3 regions of the Streptomyces sp. JL2001 genome follow, and region 3 is predicted to be linked to each of the others. Evidence: riboswitches for the same ligand, from Rfam matches in the RefSeq annotation. Region 3 holds a riboswitch; each other region holds the start of a gene.
The links. A riboswitch is a leader RNA that binds a small molecule or an ion and turns the genes downstream of it on or off. The one in region 3 is predicted to bind cyclic di-AMP.

Region 1 (5,686 bases), 1.5 Mb from region 3:
GCTCCGGATCGGCGGCGCGGTGTCGCTGCCGATCCGCACCTCCACCGTCGTCCTGGCCCTCGGCCTGCTGCTGCTGATCGTCGTCGGAGCGGTGGCCACCCTCACCCTGGGCCGCCTCGGCATCCGGCTGCCCGACCTCCCCACGGCCCTGCTGGGAGGCGCGGAGGGCAAGAACGCCTTCGTCCTGAACCGGCTGCGCGGACCGCGTCTGGTCGTCGGCATCGGCACCGGCGCCGCGTTCGGCCTGTCCGGCGCGCTGTTCCAGTCGGTCACCCGCAACCCGCTCGGCAGCCCGGACGTCATCGGGCTGGGCGCGGGCGCCGGAGCCGGCGCGGCCATCGTCGCCCTGCTCCTGCCGGACGTCGTACCGGTCCCGGTCGGCGCGCTCCTCGGCGCGGTCCTGGCCATGGTGCTCGTCTACGTGTCGACCGGGACGGGCTTCCGCAACCCGGTGCGCCTCGTCGTCGCCGGCATCGGTGTCTCGGCCATGGCGGTCGCCGTCATCCAGTACGTCGTGTACGCGGTGGAACGGGACAAGGCGACGGTCCTGAGCGCCTACGTCAACGGCAGCCTGTCCGCCCGCTCGTGGGACGACGCGACCACGATCTGGCTCGTGCTGGCCGTGGTTCTTCCGTTCGCCGCCCTGCTCTCGCGGGACATCGGCATCGGGGAGATGGGCGACGACACCGCCGCCGCGCTGGGCGGCCGTCCCGGGCGGACCAAGACCGCGGCGGTCACCCTGGCGATCGTGCTGTCGGCCGCCGCCGTGAGCGTGGCCGGACCGATCGCCTTCATCTCCCTGACCGCCCCCCAGATCGCCAAGCGGCTGTCGCGCGGGTCCGGTCCCCAGCTCGCCCTGTCCATGCTGGTGGGTGCCCTGCTGCTGGTCCTCGCCGACCTTGCCGCCCAGCAGATGCCGTACCTCGACAACCTGCCCGTGGGCATCTACACGATGGCCATCGGCGGGCTCTACCTCGGCCACCTGCTCGTCCGGGAGTGGCGGCGGGGCGTGCTGTAGGCGGCCCGCGCCGCAGGCCCCGACGACGGGCCCGGCACGCGAGGAAGGCCCCGACCCCCGAGCGGTCGGGGCCTTCCCCGTCGTATGGGCCGGCGCGCCCGTCAGGAGGCGCCGTGGCCCCGTCAGTAGGCGCCGAAGACGTTGTCGATGGAGCCGTACTTGTCGGCGGCGTAGTTGCACGCGGCCGTGATGTTGGCGACCGGGTCGTACATGTCCATGGACGTGCCGGGCACGTGGTACGCCAGGAAGGTGGGCTCGATGACCTGGAGCAGGCCCTTCGAGGGAGTGCCGGCGACGGCGTTGGAGTCCCAGTTGTTGATGGCCTGCGGGTTGCCGGAGGACTCGCGCATGATGTTGCGGTGGATGCCCTCGTAGGAGCCGGGGATGCCGTGCTGGGCCATCACGTCCAGGGACTCCCGGATCCAGCCGTCGAGGTCGTTCGTGTAGCTCTTCACGGCGGCGGCGGGGGCGGCGGCCGGAGCCGCCTGCTGGGTCTGCCGGGCCTGCGGCGCGGGCGCGGTGCGCTGCTGGGAACGGCTGGCCCGGTCGGCGGACGAGGACTTCGCCGGCTTGGCGGCCTTCGACTTCTGCGCGGGAGCGGGGGACTTGGGCTGCGGCGCCGCGGAATTGCGGTGCAGCGTCAGCTTGAGACCCGGGTGAATGAGTGACGGATTGTCACCGACCGCAGCGTGGTTGGCGCGGTAGAGAACCTTCCAGCCGCCCCGGACACCCTGCTCGTAGGCGATCATCGAAAGAGAATCGCCCGGCACGACGGTGTAAGTCTTGGGAGCTGCGGCAGGCGCCGCCGGCAGCGATTCCGTGATCTTTTGCGACACATTTGCTGCCGCGTTCGCCGTGGCAATGGCCGGAGTGATCTCGGGGGCGGTGCGGGGGGCGGCGTGGGCGGTCGCGGAGGCGACGAGAGGGAGGGCCAGTGCCGCTCCACCCGTGCTCGCGAGGGCGATACCGCGGGCGAGCGGACGGCGCTTCGGGCGTCGGTGCTTACCGTTTGCAGGCATGACGGATTCCTCTCCGGAGCCTGCGGGGTGAGCTGTCGGGTTCGGGCTGGAGATGCCCGGCCGCACACGTGCGACTTCACCCCTAGCCGTTCCGGAATCCGGACCGGCGAATACTTGGGTCCCCCGCTCCTGCCGGCGGTGAATAGTGGGAATTGCGGATGGTGGCAGGATTCGGCGTTCCATCCGAATGGAGGTGACCGTAGGCGAGGAATACCGTCGGAAACAAGGCGTCTCGACGATGTGATAAACGGCGTCGCGGAGGCCCGTGAAGCCCCGAACTTCCCTGAATCAGGGGGAGATGGGGCCCGACGGCGGGTATGACGGCCGATGCCCCGTGAGCCATGTCACCTGAAAGAAATGTCCGACATCACCCCATAATTCCGAGCAAAAGAAGATTGATGCTCATGGGGTGGGTGGTCGTTTTATGGCCTTTTATGCGCGCCGATGTGACGACTCGCCGTCCAGGGCCTCTCCGCTTGCCCGGATCCGCGTCCCGGACACCCCTCCGGTCCCTCGTGCCACGAGGTCTCCCGTCCGGCTGCGGGGGCGGTCGTGACCTCCCTACGATCTGTCGCGACCGAAGGGGGGTCCGCAGCAGCGGCGCGGAGGTGTTCACCGTCCGGTCGACGACCTGGAGGACCCCCGGCGCCGGCTCCCGATCCGGCGCCCGTGCCCGACCCCCGCTGACGTCACGTCGCCGGCCCGGGGCGGTCAGGCCCGAGAAGGGTGCCGGCGCGCGACCGCGGGGTCGCACGACCGGGCTGCCTCCGGTCATGGGCCCGTGGGATGCTGGGGACATGGGGGATCACGTGGACCACGCGGCCGTCCGGCGGAGTTACGACACCGTGGCGGAGGAGTACGCCGACCGGCTCGGCAACGAACTGGACGGGAAGCCGCTCGACCGGGCCCTGCTCGGCGCACTCCTCGAAGAGGCCGGGCAGGGGGCCGCCGTCGCCGACCTCGGCTGTGGACCCGGGCACGTGACCGGCTGGCTCGCCGCCCACGGCGCGCGGGCCGTCGGCATCGACCTCTCCCCGGGCATGGTCGCGACCGCCGCCCGACGCCATCCCGAGGCGGCGTTCCGGGAGGGCGACCTGCTCGCGCTGCCCGCCGAGGACGGCGAGTTCGACGCGGCCGTCGCCCTCTACTCCGTCATCCACGTCGCCCCCGACGAGCTCGGCCGCGCCTTCGCCGAGGCGCACCGCGTCCTGCGCCCCACCGGGCTGCTCCTGGTCTCCTTCCATCAGGGCGAGGAAGTGCGGCACCTGGACGAGTGGTGGGGACACGAGGTGGACGTCGACTTCCGCTTCCTGGACCCCTCCCGGGTGAGCGGACTCCTCGCCGACGCCGGGTTCACCGTGGAGATGCGGATGGAGCGCGGCCACTACGCTCACGAGGTCGACACCCGCCGCGTCTACCTGCTGGCCCGCCGGACCTGAACCGCACGGCGGCCGGGGCTAGCACGGCGCCGGGTCTGTGCCGCCGGGGCCGGCCCGCCCACGAGAAGGGACCCGCATGGCCGAGGTACTGCTCTTCCACCACGCACAGGGACTGACGCCGGGCGTCACGGCCTTCGCCGACACCCTCCGCCGGCACGGCCACACCGTGCACGTCCCCGACCTGTACGACGGGCGGACGTTCGACACCCTGGAGGAAGGCGTCGGCCACGTCCAGGCCATCGGCTTCGGCACGATCGTGGAGCGGGGCGCCCGCGCCGCCGAACCGCTGCCGGCCGGGCTCGTCCTCGCCGGCTTCTCCCTCGGGGTGCTGCCCGCCCAGCAGTTGGCGCAGACCAGGCCGGGCGCCCGTGGCGCGCTCCTGTTCGACGCCTGCGTCCCCGTCACCGAGTTCGGCGCTGCCTGGCCCGACGACGTCCCCGTCCAGGTGCACGGCATGGACGCGGACGAGTTCTTCGTCGGCGACGGCGATCTCGACGCGGCCCGCGCGCTCGTCGCCGCCACGGAGCGGGCCGAGCTGTTCCTCTACCCCGGCAAGCAGCACCTGTTCGCCGACAGCAGCCTGCCCTCCCACGACGCGGCCGCGGCCACCCTGCTCACCGAGCGGGTACTCGCCTTCCTGGACGCCGTCGGGTGAGGGAGGGCGCGCCCCTCCCCGCCCGGACGGCGGACGGCTCATGTTCCTGAGACACCGGGCCTTCGGGCCCCGTGCCCTCGGCGGTCAGCCCCCGGCCAGCAGCGCGTGTCCGAGCGGGGTGAGGCTGTGGAGCACCGCCGTGCCCGTCCGTACCGTGTCGATCAGGCCGGCGCCCCGGAGGACGCCCGCGTGCTGGCTGGCCGCCGCGAGCGAGACGCCGGCCCGTTCGGCGAGGGCCGTGGTGCTGGCGGGGGAACGCAGCAGCCGGAGCACCTGCGCCCGGGTACGGCCCAGCAGCGCCCCCAGCGCTTCGGGCCGGTCGTCGGACCGGCCCGAGGCGGCGCCGTCGCACATCGGGTAGACGAGCACCGTCGCCGCCTCCGGTCGGTACATCACCATCGGGCCCGTCGCGAACCACGAGGGCACCAGCAGCAGTCCGCGTCCGCACAACGGGATGTCGTACGACGACGCCGACGGCAGGTGCAGCGTCGGCGGCTGCCACCGCCAGGTCGTCCCCAGCGTGGTCAGCAGCGCGTCGACGCCGCCGCGCAGCAGCATCTCGGCCCGCAGCGCACGATCGGTCAGGGCGTCGGCGCGGATCCGCGGCCAGAGGGGTTCCACCGAGGAGTGGAAATAGGCGCGCGTGTCGCGGGCCAGCGCGTGGCGCGCGGCCGCGGAGCCCTGGGCGAGCTCCCGGGCCCACCGGCCCGGGCGGGCCAGGCCGCCGTTCCAGCCGGAGACCTCCGGCACTCCCAGATCGCGCGCCAGCGTCCCGGTGGGGGTCGCGACGGCCGCGTCCAGCGCGTCGGTGAAGTCGTGCACCGACGGCTGCAGCAGGAAGTCCGGCACGAACCCGTCCTCGGTGACCAGTTCGGCGAGGACACCCGCCCCGGCCGCCGGGCCGCCCCGCAGGGAGCGCTGCCACTCCCGGGCCGCGGGACGCGTCCGGTGCAGGAGGGCGGAGCCCGGGCCGGAGACGTCGCCGGGACGGCCCGCCCGCAGCCCCAGCCGCAGGCTCAGCGCGGTTTCCGAGAGGGCGTCGGCCGCCGGGGCGAGGGTGATCTGACGCAGGTCGGCGGCCATGAAGTGGAGGCGGATCACGACGACCGATTATCGGCCCGCCGGACCCTTTCAACCAGGGGTGAAAGGCCTCGCGTTCCGCGCCGCCGGGCCGCAGGCTCCCGGTGTCCGCCTCGCCGATCCGACTCCCTCCGGAGGTCGCCCCGATGCGCCGCATCCCCACCCGTACCGCCTGCCTCACCGCGGCGGCCCTGCTCGCCACCCTCGCCGGGACGCCCGGCCCGGCCACCGCCCGGGAACTGCCGGACAGCTACGTCGTCTCCCGCGCTCCCGGCGTGCTCCCCGAGGGGATCGCCGTCGCCCGCGACGGCACCATGTACGTGTCCTCGGACGGCACCGGCGCGCTGTACCGCGGTCACGTCAGCCGGCCTGAGCTGCGCCCCTTCCCCGCGGACGGCCTGCGCGACCGGCCCAGCTCGCTCGGCGTCCACACCGACCGCCAGGGCCGGGTCCTCTCGGTCGGCGGCGCGACCCT
Region 2 (5,686 bases), 2.6 Mb from region 3:
CGGACGCAGCCGATGTCGACGGACCGGGCGGCCTCGACGTGGCGGTTGCCGACGACGAACTCGGTGGAGCCGCCGCCGATGTCCACGACCAGGTACTTCTCGGTGCCGGACAGCTCGCCGGTGGCGCCGGTGAAGGAGAACTCGGCCTCCTGGTCGCCGGTGATCACCTCGGGCTCGACGCCCAGGATGTCCTTGACCCCGGCGACGAACTCATCGCGGTTCTCGGCGTCGCGGGACGCGGAGGTGGCCACGAAGCGGACCCTCTCGGCGCCGAGCTCCCGGATCACCTCGGCGTAGGCGCGGCACGCGGCGAAGGTGCGCTCCAGGGCATCCGGGGCGAGCCGGCCGGTCCGGTCGACGCCCTGGCCGAGGCGCACGATCGTCATCCGCCGGTCCAGCTCGACCAGTTCACCCGTCTCGGGGTGGACGTCGGCGACCAGCAGGCGGATGGAGTTGGTACCGCAGTCGATGCCCGCGACCCGGGTCACTTCCCCTCCTCTTCCGCGTCCTTGTCGGCGCACGGCGTGACGCAGGGGCCCTTGGCCCACCACTCGGGCAGCATCGCGAGGGCCTCGTCGCCCAGCGGGTTCACGCCGGGGCCGGCGGCCAGCGAGTGTCCGACGAGGACGTGCAGGCACTTCACCCGGTCCGGCATGCCGCCGGCGCTCGGGAAGCCCTCCAGGACCTCGATGGCGTCACGGCGCGCGATGTAGTCCTCGTGCGCGGCCCGGTACGCGGCGGCGAGCTCCGGATCGGTCCCCAGCCGGGCCTGCATCTCCTTCATGACCCCGTTGGCCTCCAGCGTGCCGATGGCCGAGGCCGCGCGGGGGCAGGTCAGGTAGTACGTGGTGGGGAAGGGGGTGCCGTCCGGGAGCCGCGGCGCGGTCTCGACGACGTCCGGGTTGCCGCAGGGGCAGCGGTGCGCGATGGCGCGCAGTCCCCGGGGCGGGCGGCCGAGCTGGTCCTGGAAGGCGGCGACGTCCGCGTCGGTGGGCTCGGTGCGTGCGGTCTGCGGAGGGGGCGTTTGCATGCCTGCGTCTGTCTTCTCGTCGGGGGCGGTTCGGTGCGGTGCGGTGGTCGGGCGACCGGCGGACGGGCGCGCGGGGCGCCGCGGCGCGGTGCCATTGTCTCGCGTCGTGGGGTCAGCGGGCCGCGTCGGCGTGGTCGACGCCCTCCCAGAGATGGGAGTACCAGGGCTGTCCGGCCTCGCCCTGCTCGGTGCGGCGGGCCCGCTCGGCGTCGGGGTCGTTGACGGTGAAGCCGGTCTCGCCCGGCACGACGTAGTGCAGGTGCTCGCGGGCGAGGCGGCGGACGTACGCCGGGTCCTGGAGCCGGGCCTTCTCGTCCCTCAGCTGCTCGACCCGGTCGGCGGCCTCGGCGGCCTGGCGCTCCTGGTCGGCGATCTCGCTCCGCTGGGAGACGTACTGCCGCATCGGGTAGGCGAGCGCCACCACGAGCGAGCAGACGATCAGGGCCAGGAAGGCCGCGCGGCCGGTGAGCCGGGAGCGGCGCGCCTGGCGGCGTGTCTGGGAACGGTAGACGCGGGCGGCGGTCTGCTCGCCGAGCAGCCTGATCCGGGTCGCGGTCGAGAACCGGTCCCGGTCCTTCGCTGCCATGGTCTGCGCCTCCCCTGTTCCGGGCTCCGTCCGGGCGCGCTTCCCGGTAGCGGAAGCAGAGCCGTCCCCGCACACGGTACGGGACCGAGTGCGGGGACGGCCGGAACTGCCGGGTGTGAAGCCGTCAGCCCTTGAAACGCGGGAAGGCGCTGCGGCCCGCGTAGACCGCGGCGTCGTCGAGGATCTCCTCGATGCGCAGCAGCTGGTTGTACTTGGCGACGCGCTCGGAGCGGGCCGGGGCGCCGGTCTTGATCTGGCCGCAGTTGGTGGCGACGGCCAGGTCGGCGATGGTGACGTCCTCGGTCTCGCCGGAGCGGTGGGACATCATGCACTTGAAGCCGCTGCGCTGGGCCAGCTCGACGGCGTCCAGCGTCTCGGTCAGCGAGCCGATCTGGTTGACCTTGACCAGGAGGGCGTTCGCGGAGCCCTCCTCGATGCCACGGGCCAGACGCTCGGGGTTGGTGACGAACAGGTCGTCGCCGACCAGCTGCACCTTGGAGCCGAGCTTCTCGGTGATGGCCTTCCAGCCGGCCCAGTCGTCCTCGAACAGCGGGTCCTCGATGGAGACCAGCGGGTACGCGGCGACGAGCTCCTCGTAGTACTCGGTCATCTCGGCGGCCGAGCGGGCCTTGCCCTCGAACTCGTACTTGCCGTCCTTGTAGAACTCGGAGGCGGCGCAGTCGAGGGCGAGCGCGATGTCCTTGCCGGGGACGTAGCCGGCCTGCTTGATGGCCTCGAGGATGAGGTCGAGCGCGGCGCGGTTGGAGTCCAGGTTCGGGGCGAAGCCGCCCTCGTCGCCGAGACCGGTGGACAGGCCCTTGGTCTTCAGGACGGACTTGAGGGTGTGGTAGACCTCGGTGCCCCAGCGCAGGGCCTCGGAGAAGGACTCCGCGCCGATCGGCGCGATCATGAACTCCTGGATGTCCACGTTGGAGTCGGCGTGCGAGCCGCCGTTCAGGATGTTCATCATCGGAACGGGCAGCAGGTGCGCGTTCGGGCCGCCGAGGTAGCGGAACAGGGGCAGGTCGGAGGCCTCGGAGGCGGCGTGCGCGACGGCGAGGGAGACGCCGAGGATGGCGTTGGCGCCGAGCGAGGACTTGTCCGGGGTGGCGTCCAGGTCGAACATCGCCTGGTCGATCAGGCGCTGCTCGGTGGCGTCGTAGCCGACGAGCTCCGGGCCGATCTGCTCGATGACGGCGAGGACGGCCTTCTCGACACCCTTGCCGAGGTAGCGGTTGGGGTCACCGTCGCGGAGCTCGAGAGCCTCGAACGCACCGGTGGAGGCGCCGGACGGAACGGCAGCACGGCCGGTGCTGCCGTCGTCGAGGCCGACCTCGACCTCGACCGTGGGGTTGCCTCGGGAGTCCAGGATTTCCCGGGCTACGACGACGTCGATGGACGGCACGAGCATCTCCTTCTGGGATGTGACGCTAGATGTGACGCAAGAGCCGTGCAGGGTCGCTTGGCCTTGCGACAAGAGCCTAACCGGCTCGGAGGCTCCGGCCAGCCGGGCGCCCGCCCCCTGGGACGAAAAAGGACCCGAGGGCATGCATAAAGGGGCGAAGGGACCCGAAGCTACCGATCGGTAACGCAAAGAACCCCGGCCCGGCGCGCACGGGGGAGGGCGCACCGGGCCGGGGTGGTCACCGCGGGAGGGTCACAGGACCCGGGTGAGCCGCCGGACTCACACGGGCCGCCGGGGTCACTTCAGGTGAAGCTGCTGGCCCGGGTAGATCAGGTCGGCGTCCTCGACGACGTCCTTGTTGAGCTCGAAGAGCTTCTCCCAGCCGCCCTTGACCTTCTGCGCGGCGGCGATCTTGCTCAGGGTGTCGCCGGCGGCGACCTTGTACTCGCCGTCGCCCTTCTTGACCTTCTTGCCGGTCGGGGTGGTGACGGTCTTCTTCGACTCGGCCTTCTTCGGCGTCGCCTTCGGGGCCGTGCGCTGCTGGCTGCGGGTGGTCGGCTGCTCGGCCTTGCGCTCCGGCGCCGGGGCGCTCTCGGCGGTGCCACCGGTGTACGCGGCGCCGGACAGGCCCACGCCGCAGCTCGGCCACGCGCCCTTGCCCTGGCCGGCCAGGACCTTCTCGGCGACCGCGATCTGCTGGGACTTCGACGCCTGGTCGGCGCTGGCCGCGTAGGCGGTGCCACCGTAGGCGGCCCAGGTGGAGGCCGAGAACTGCAGGCCGCCGTAGTAGCCGTTGCCGGTGTTGATGGACCAGTTGCCACCGGACTCGCACTGGGCGACGGCGTCCCACTCGGAGGCGGTCGCGGCCGAGGCGGACCCGGCGGTCATGAGCGGGGCGGCGACGGCGACGCCCGCCACACCGGCGAGAGCGATGGCGCGGGTGGCCTTGGAGGAACGGCGGTGTTTGCCCTTGGCGGAAAACAGCATGGGAATTCTCCTCACCGACGCCTGCGAGGTGAGCTGTCGGGTTCGGGCCATGTGAGTTGCCCGGCCACGTGACGAGCACGCGGCTTCACCCCGAGCCGGGATTCCGGCCGTCTGTCTCAACGGCCGGGACCGGCACTTACCTTGGGTCCCCCGCTCCTGCCTACGGCGCTTGCGCGACGACTGTTCCCCTCGGCCGGCGGCAGGATTCGGCGTTACCGGTCGACGGGGCCCGCGGTGGCGAGCGGTCCCGACCGTAGACACAGACCTCACGAAGTTCAAAGAAGGCCAAAACGGCCAAATCGCCCCTCCCTGCTCCCCCATGAGGGGTGTTTACGCAGGTGAGGGGCGATCGGAGCAAACTTTGCGGACAGGACACGCCAAGCGGGACGAAGAGACTCATGTCTCACTTGGACAGAACGGACATAAGTCCTCGAACTACCCCTGGGTTTCCACGGGTTCCTCACTCAGGTCGAGGCTCTGACCAGGCAGGATGAGGTTCGGGTCGGCGCCCACCGTCTGACGGTTGGCGTCGTAGAGGGCGGTCCAGCCGCCGGGCAGCTCGTTCTCCCGTGCAATCTCGGAGAGGCTGTCGCCGGGCTGGACGGTGTATTCGCCCGAAGTGTCCGTGGTGCCCGATTCCTCCGAACCGGCTTCGCCGGCCGACCCGCCTGGCTGTCCGTCAGCCGGCGAGGCGTGACGTCCGGTTTCCTGCCCCTCGCCCGCATTGCCCTCTTCGCGGGCGGCCTCGCCGCGGTGCTTGCCGTTGCCCGGGCCGGCCGCCTCGCCGGCGACGGAGCCCGGGTCGCCCGTCGAGTCCGACGTACCGGGCGTAACGGATGCATCGGGCGTTTCCGGCGTGGTGGAGGTGGAGGGCGCCCCGGGAGTGGCGGCGGTCCCGGCCGGCTTGGCGGCGCCCGGCTTCGCCTGGCTGGCGGGCGCGGTCGGCGTGGTCGGCGCGGGGCTCGTGCCCGGGTCGACCTCGGGGGCGGCGCCGTCGTTCGTCAGCTTGGCGATCGGGGCGCAGGTGGCCCAGACCTCCGTGCCCTGCGCGGCGAGCGCCTTCTCGGCGACCGCGATCTGCTGGGAGCGGCTGGCCAGGTCGGCACGGGACGCGTAGGCCGTGCCGCCGTAGGTCTCCCAGGTCTCCTGGGTGAACTGGAGCCCGCCGTAGAGCCCGTTGCCGAAGTCGGCGCTCCACAGGCCGCCCGACTCGCACTCGGCGACCCGGTCCCAGGTGGCCGCGTCGGCGGCGGAGGCGGACCCTGCGCCGAGCAGTGGCAGCGCGAGGGCCGAACCCGTCACGCCTGCGGCCACGATGATCGCGGGGGCCTGCCTGGGTCTGCGGTGTCGTCCGTTCCCGGAGCGCATACGGAGTGCCTTTCGCCTGACTGCTTGAGACGACGGTGAACGTAGCGGCATTCGAACGTCTGTCACAAGTCGATGCAGCGGAGATCACGTAAATATCACAGTTATGACGCCCCGTCAGTTCACAAGGGGGTGAACTCCACCGGAAGCGTGCGCAATCCGCGCATGATGAGCCCGCCCCGCCAGCGCAAATCGGCCGGATCGGCCGCAAGTCGCAGATCGGGCAGCCGGGTCAGCAACGTGGCCAGCGCGGTCTGGCCCTCCAGCCGGGCGAGCGGGGCACCGATGCAGTAGTGGATGCCGTGTCCGTACC
Region 3 (5,686 bases):
CCAGCGGGACGTCGTCAAGAACGAGCGCCGCCAGCGGTACGACAACGTCCCCTACGGCACCGCCTTCGAGCGGCTGACCGCGCTGGCCTACCCGGACGGCCACCCGTACCACCACACCCCGATCGGCTCCATGGCCGACCTGGACGCGGCCACCCTGGAGGACGCGCGGGCCTTCTTCCGCACGTACTACGCGCCGAACAACGCGGTGCTGTCGGTCGTCGGCGACATCGACCCCGCGCAGACCCTCGCCTGGATCGAGAAGTACTTCGGCTCCATCCCGTCCCACGACGGCAAGCTGCCGCCGCGCGACGGCACCCTGCCCGACGTCATCGGCGAGCAGCTGCGCGAGGTCGTCGAGGAGGAGGTCCCGGCCCGCGCGCTGATGGCCGCCTACCGCCTGCCGCACGACGGCACGCGCGAGTGCGACGCCGCCGACCTGGCCCTGACCGTCCTCGGCGGCGGGGAGTCCTCCCGGCTGCACAACCGCCTGGTCCGCCGCGACCGCACGGCCGTCGCGGCCGGCTTCGGCCTGCTGCGGCTCGCGGGCGCACCCTCGCTCGGCTGGCTGGACGTCAAGACCTCCGGCGGCGTCGAGGTGCCCGAGATCGAGGCCGCCGTCGACGAGGAGCTGGCCCGCTTCGCGGCCGAGGGCCCGACGCCCGAGGAGATGGAGCGCGCGCAGGCCCAGTTGGAGCGCGAGTGGCTGGACCGGCTCGGCACCGTCGCCGGCCGCGCCGACGAACTGTGCCGCTTCGCGGTGCTGTTCGGCGACCCGCAGCTCGCCCTGACCGCGGTGAACCGGGTCCTGGACGTCACCGCCGACGAGGTGCGGGCGGTGGCCCAGGCCCGCCTGCGTCCGGACAACCGCGCGGTCCTGGTCTACGAGCCGGTCGCCGCCGAGCAGAGCGACAGCGACGAGGAAGAGGGAGCGGAGCAGTGACCGACGCCGCCGCGTCTTTGACGAGCATGGAGTTCCACCCGCAGCCGAAGCCCGGCGCGGCCCGCCCGTGGGCCTTCCCGGCCCCGGACCGCGGCGCGCTGGACAACGGCCTGACCGTGCTGCGCTGCCTGCGCCCGGGCCAGCAGGTGGTGGCCGTGGAGATCTTCCTCGACGCCCCGCTGGACGCCGAGCCCGAGGGCCTGGACGGCGTGGCCACCATCATGGCCCGCGCCCTGTCCGAAGGCACGGACAAGCACTCCGCCGAGGAGTTCGCCGCCGAGCTGGAGCGCTGCGGCGCCACGCTCGACGCGCACGCCGACCACCCCGGCGTCCGGGTCTCCCTGGAGGTGCCCGTCTCCCGGCTGCCCAAGGCCCTCGGCCTGGTCGCCGAGGCCCTGATCGCGCCGGCCTTCGTCGAGACCGAGATCGAGCGCCTGGTGCGCAACCGGCTCGACGAGATCCCGCACGAGACGGCGAACCCGGGGCGCCGGGCGGCCAAGCAGCTCTCCAAGGAGCTGTTCCCGGCCGACTCGCGCATGTCCCGGCCGCGGCAGGGCACCGAGGAGACGGTCGCCGCGATCGACGCCTCGGCCGTCCGCGCCTTCTACGAGGCCCACGTCCGCCCCGCCACGGCCACGGCCGTCGTCGTCGGCGACTTCACCGACGTGGACGTGGACAAGATCCTCGCCGAGACGCTGGGCGCCTGGACGGGCGACACCGCCGAGGCCCGCCCCGTCCCGCCGATCACGGCCGACGACACCGGCCGGGTGGTCATCGTGGACCGCCCGGGCGCCGTCCAGACCCAGCTGCTGATCGGCCGCGTCGGGGCCGACCGGCACGACCGCGTGTGGCCGGCCCAGGTCCTCGGCACGTACTGCCTCGGCGGCACGCTCACGTCCCGCCTGGACCGCGTGCTGCGCGAGGAGAAGGGCTACACCTACGGTGTCCGGTCCTTCGGGCAGGTGCTCCGCTCCGACGGCGCGGGCAACGGCGCCTCGATGCTCGCCATCAGCGGATCCGTGGACACCCCCAACACCGGCCCGGCACTTGACGACCTGTGGAAGGTGCTCCGCACCCTCGCCGCCGAGGGTCTGACGGACGCCGAGCGGGACGTGGCCGTGCAGAACCTCGTGGGCGTGGCGCCGCTCAAGTACGAGACGGCCGCCTCCGTCGCCGCGACGCTCGCCGACCAGGTCGAGCAGCACCTTCCGGACGACTACCAGGCGCAGTTGTACGCGCGGCTGGCCGAGACGGGCACGGTCGAGGCGACCGCCGCCGTCGTCAGCGCCTTCCCGGTGGACCGTCTGGTCACCGTCCTCGTCGGCGACGCGGCCGCGATCGCGGAGCCGGTCCGTGCGCTCGGCATCGGCGAAGTGACCGTCGTCTCCGGCTGATTGCGGAGACCGGTGGCCGAAAAGGCATGGCAGCGGGACCCCGATCGAGTGGTATGTCGGGGTCCTCTGCTTTGTCCGGAATGGCGGGCTGGGTGATCGTTTGCCCTGTGGCATGTCTTACAAACGGGCCTGTCTGTTTGGCGATTGAAAGGCGGTCCGCTTAGCTTCGATCCGGCTGTCCGCCAGTTGCACCCGCCGCGCCCGCGGCATCGGACAGTCATCGCCGAGTCCCCGTCAGGCGCGAGCCTGGGGAGCCGGGGACCCACAACGAAGTCCCTGGGGTGAATCGGACGCCTTCGCACCCGTGCGGAGGGGCCCGTAGGAGACCTTCCTGCTCCGAACCCGTCAGCTAACCCGGTAGGCGAGAAGGAAGGAAAGGATCAGCCACTACATGGCGTTCACCCGTGCCACCGGGAAGCATCGTGGACCGAGCCGTATGGCGCGCCGTGGCGCCGGCATCGCCGGCATCGCCACCCTCGCCACCACCGGCGTCATCGGAACCCTCGCTTCCCCGGCGCTCGCCGCCGACACGGAAGCCCCCTCGCTGGAGGACACCGGCCTCAACCAGACCGTCGTCGCCGACGTCCTGGCGGACACCGTGAGCGCCCAGGCCGCCGCCCAGGAGCGGGAGGCCGTCGAGGCCGCCGCCCGGGAGAAGGCCGCGGCGGAGGCCAAGCGCAAGGCCGAGGCCCGCGCCAAGGAGATCCGCCTGGCTAAGGAGCGCGCGGCCCGTGAGGCCGAGCGCAAGCGCCTCGCCTCCTTCCAGCTCCCCGTCGCCGGTTCGTACGTCAGCACCGGCTACAAGACCGGCGGCTCGCTCTGGTCGTCCGGCAGCCACTCCGGGGTCGACTTCCACGCCTCCTCCGGCACCAAGGTCGTCTCCGTGGGCTCCGGCACCGTCGTCGAGGCCGGCTGGGGCGGCGCGTACGGCAACAACATCGTCATCCGGATGCACGACGGCACGTACACCCAGTACGGTCACCTCTCGGTCATCAGCGTCTCGGTCGGCCAGACCGTCACCCCGGGCCAGAAGATAGGCCTCTCGGGGTCGACCGGTAACTCCACCGGCCCCCACCTCCACTTCGAGGCCCGCAGCACCGCCGAGTACGGCTCCGACATCAACCCGATCGCGTACCTGCGTGCGCGCGGTGTGAACGTCTGAACCCCGCCCGCGTCAGAAAAGCCCCGGCTCGTACTGAGCCGGGGCTTTTTTGCAGGCCAAAAGAAATCCATGGGCCGACGGTGGCCTTCGGAAATATCCCTCTGCTGCAATAGAGTCACGGAAGGGTCGGCGAACAGGCGTCCATCGGATGGGTTTCGCGCGGATTAAGGCGGAGGTCGAACATGCGCATTCCCGCGCACTCGGTATGCACGGCGATCCGGGACGACATCGTCTCCGGTGTCTTCGAGCGCGGCGGCCGGCTGACCGAGGAGCAGCTGGCGCGCCGCTACGGAGTCTCCCGCGTCCCGGTCCGCGAGGCCCTGCGCACCCTGGAGTCGGAGGGGTTCGTGGTCACCCGCCGGCACGCCGGGGCCCATGTCGCCGAGCCCACCGAGCAGGAGGCGGCGGACCTGCTGGACATGCGGGCCCTGCTGGAGCCGCTGGGTGCCGCGCGGGCGGCGCAGCGCCGCACCGAGGCCCATCTCAAGGTGCTGCGCGGCCTGGTCAGGCTGGGCCAGGAGAGGGCCAGGCGGGGCCAGGGCGACGACCTGCGGTCCCTGGGGGGCTGGTTCCACGAGACGCTGGCGCAGGCCGCCGGCAGTCCGGCCCTGACGGCGCTCCTCACCCAGCTCCGCCACAAGATCGCCTGGATGTACGCGGTCGAGCCGGCGGCGCAGCCGGTGGAGGAGTGGGCGGAGCACGGGGCGATCGTGGACGCGGTGGCCCGCGGCGACGCCGAGCGGGCGCGGGCGCTGACCGCGCTGCACGCCGAGCGCTCGCTGGCCCGGCACCGGCCCAAACGGTCCGGGCGCGGCCGTGTGAGGCCTTCGCAACATGCCGTAAACACCGCGAGCATCCGGAATTAACGGTGGCACCGTATACAAAGAGAGTGAATACGGGGGCCGGATCTCGTGCTGCCCGCAATTCGGTGTGCGCATTTCCCGGGCGGCGAGCAAATGGCTCGTACCGCTCCGGATGAATCCGGAATAGACGAAGGAGCCGCACCCGCCGGAATTCGGACGGATGCGGCTCCCGCGTGAGGTGTCGTCAGACGGTCTCGGGAAGCTCCTCGAGCCCCTCGGCAACCAGCTTCGCCAGACGGTCCAGGGCGACCTCGGCGCCGTCGGCGTCCGAAGCGAGCACGATCTCCTCGCCACCCTGCGCGCCCAGGCCGAGCACCGCGAGCATGGAAGCGGCGTTCACCGGGTTGCCGTCGGCCTTGGCGATCGTCACGGGGATCCCGGAGGCCGTGGTGGCACGGACGAAGATGGAGGCGGGGCGGGCGTGCAGGCCCTCGGCCCAGCCGACGTTGACGCGGCGCTCAGCCATGGTGTTGCCCTTCAAGTCTTGGCCGGTTGTCTAGACCAGTCTCTCATGGGTTGCGAGGTGCTCGTGCCGACCTCCGGCCCGGCCGGAACAGCCCTCCGGCCCTCCTACCTTGCACGGCACCCACGTCGTGCGCGACCGGTGCCGGCGCCGTGTCCCGGTCGTAGGCTGACCCCATGCAGAGCGCGTCGGAACAGCCTGAACACGCATACCCCGACCACTGGGAGGCGGACGTCGTCCTCCGCGACGGCGGCACCGCGCGCATCAGGCCGATCACCGCCGACGACGCCGACCGCCTGGTCAGCTTCTACGAGCAGGTCTCGGACGAGTCGAAGTACTACCGCTTCTTCGCGCCCTACCCCCGGCTCTCCGCCAAGGACGTCCACCGCTTCACCCACCACGACTTCGTGGACCGGGTCGGACTCGCGGCGACCGTCGGCGGCGAGTTCATCGCCACCGTGCGCTACGACCGCATCGACGCCACCGGCCGGCCCGCCAGCGCCCCGGCCGACGAGGCCGAGGTCGCCTTCCTGGTGCAGGACGCGCACCAGGGCCGCGGGGTGGCCTCGGCCCTGCTCGAACACATCGCGGCGGTCGCCCGGGAGAGGGACATCCGGCGGTTCGCGGCCGAGGTGCTCCCCGCCAACTCCAAGATGATCAAGGTCTTCACGGACGCCGGCTACACCCAGAAGCGCAGTTTCGAGGACGGAGCCGTACGGCTCCACCTCGACCTGGAACCCACCGTCCGCTCGCTCGCCGTCCAGCGCGCACGGGAGCAGCGGGCCGAGGCCCACTCCGTGCAGCGCCTCCTGGCCCCCGGCTCGGTCGCCGTGATCGGCGCCGGGCGCGCCCCGGGCGGGGTGG

Region 1: linked by a shared signal. The riboswitch ahead of ACE1OA_RS02165 (LysM peptidoglycan-binding domain-containing protein) and the one ahead of ACE1OA_RS08720 (M23 family metallopeptidase) in region 3 are both predicted to bind cyclic di-AMP.
Region 2: linked by a shared signal. The riboswitch ahead of ACE1OA_RS20745 (transglycosylase family protein) and the one ahead of ACE1OA_RS08720 (M23 family metallopeptidase) in region 3 are both predicted to bind cyclic di-AMP.

Annotation. Positions count from the first base shown of each region.
Region 1 is NZ_CP169421.1:470,321-476,006, reverse strand. Features, by position in the region: gene ACE1OA_RS02170 (FecCD family ABC transporter permease) at 1-1,018, shown strand, start outside; gene ACE1OA_RS02165 (LysM peptidoglycan-binding domain-containing protein) at 1,141-2,037, opposite strand; cyclic di-AMP (ydaO/yuaA leader) riboswitch at 2,042-2,224, opposite strand; gene ACE1OA_RS02160 (class I SAM-dependent methyltransferase) at 2,835-3,476, shown strand; gene ACE1OA_RS02155 (dienelactone hydrolase family protein) at 3,553-4,131, shown strand; gene ACE1OA_RS02150 (winged helix-turn-helix domain-containing protein) at 4,216-5,232, opposite strand; gene ACE1OA_RS02145 (hypothetical protein) at 5,358-5,686, shown strand, end outside.
Region 2 is NZ_CP169421.1:4,643,627-4,649,312, reverse strand. Features, by position in the region: gene ACE1OA_RS20765 (exopolyphosphatase) at 1-488, opposite strand, end outside; gene ACE1OA_RS20760 (DUF501 domain-containing protein) at 485-1,030, opposite strand; gene ACE1OA_RS20755 (FtsB family cell division protein) at 1,143-1,616, opposite strand; gene eno (phosphopyruvate hydratase) at 1,741-3,027, opposite strand; gene ACE1OA_RS20745 (transglycosylase family protein) at 3,319-4,008, opposite strand; cyclic di-AMP (ydaO/yuaA leader) riboswitch at 4,012-4,186, opposite strand; gene ACE1OA_RS20740 (transglycosylase family protein) at 4,444-5,376, opposite strand; gene ACE1OA_RS20735 (cytochrome P450 family protein) at 5,496-5,686, opposite strand, start outside.
Region 3 is NZ_CP169421.1:2,000,128-2,005,813, reverse strand. Features, by position in the region: gene ACE1OA_RS08730 (M16 family metallopeptidase) at 1-940, shown strand, start outside; gene ACE1OA_RS08725 (M16 family metallopeptidase) at 967-2,334, shown strand; cyclic di-AMP (ydaO/yuaA leader) riboswitch at 2,546-2,712, shown strand; gene ACE1OA_RS08720 (M23 family metallopeptidase) at 2,726-3,496, shown strand; gene ACE1OA_RS08715 (GntR family transcriptional regulator) at 3,679-4,362, shown strand; gene ACE1OA_RS08710 (HPr family phosphocarrier protein) at 4,544-4,825, opposite strand; gene ACE1OA_RS08705 (GNAT family N-acetyltransferase) at 4,999-5,686, shown strand, end outside.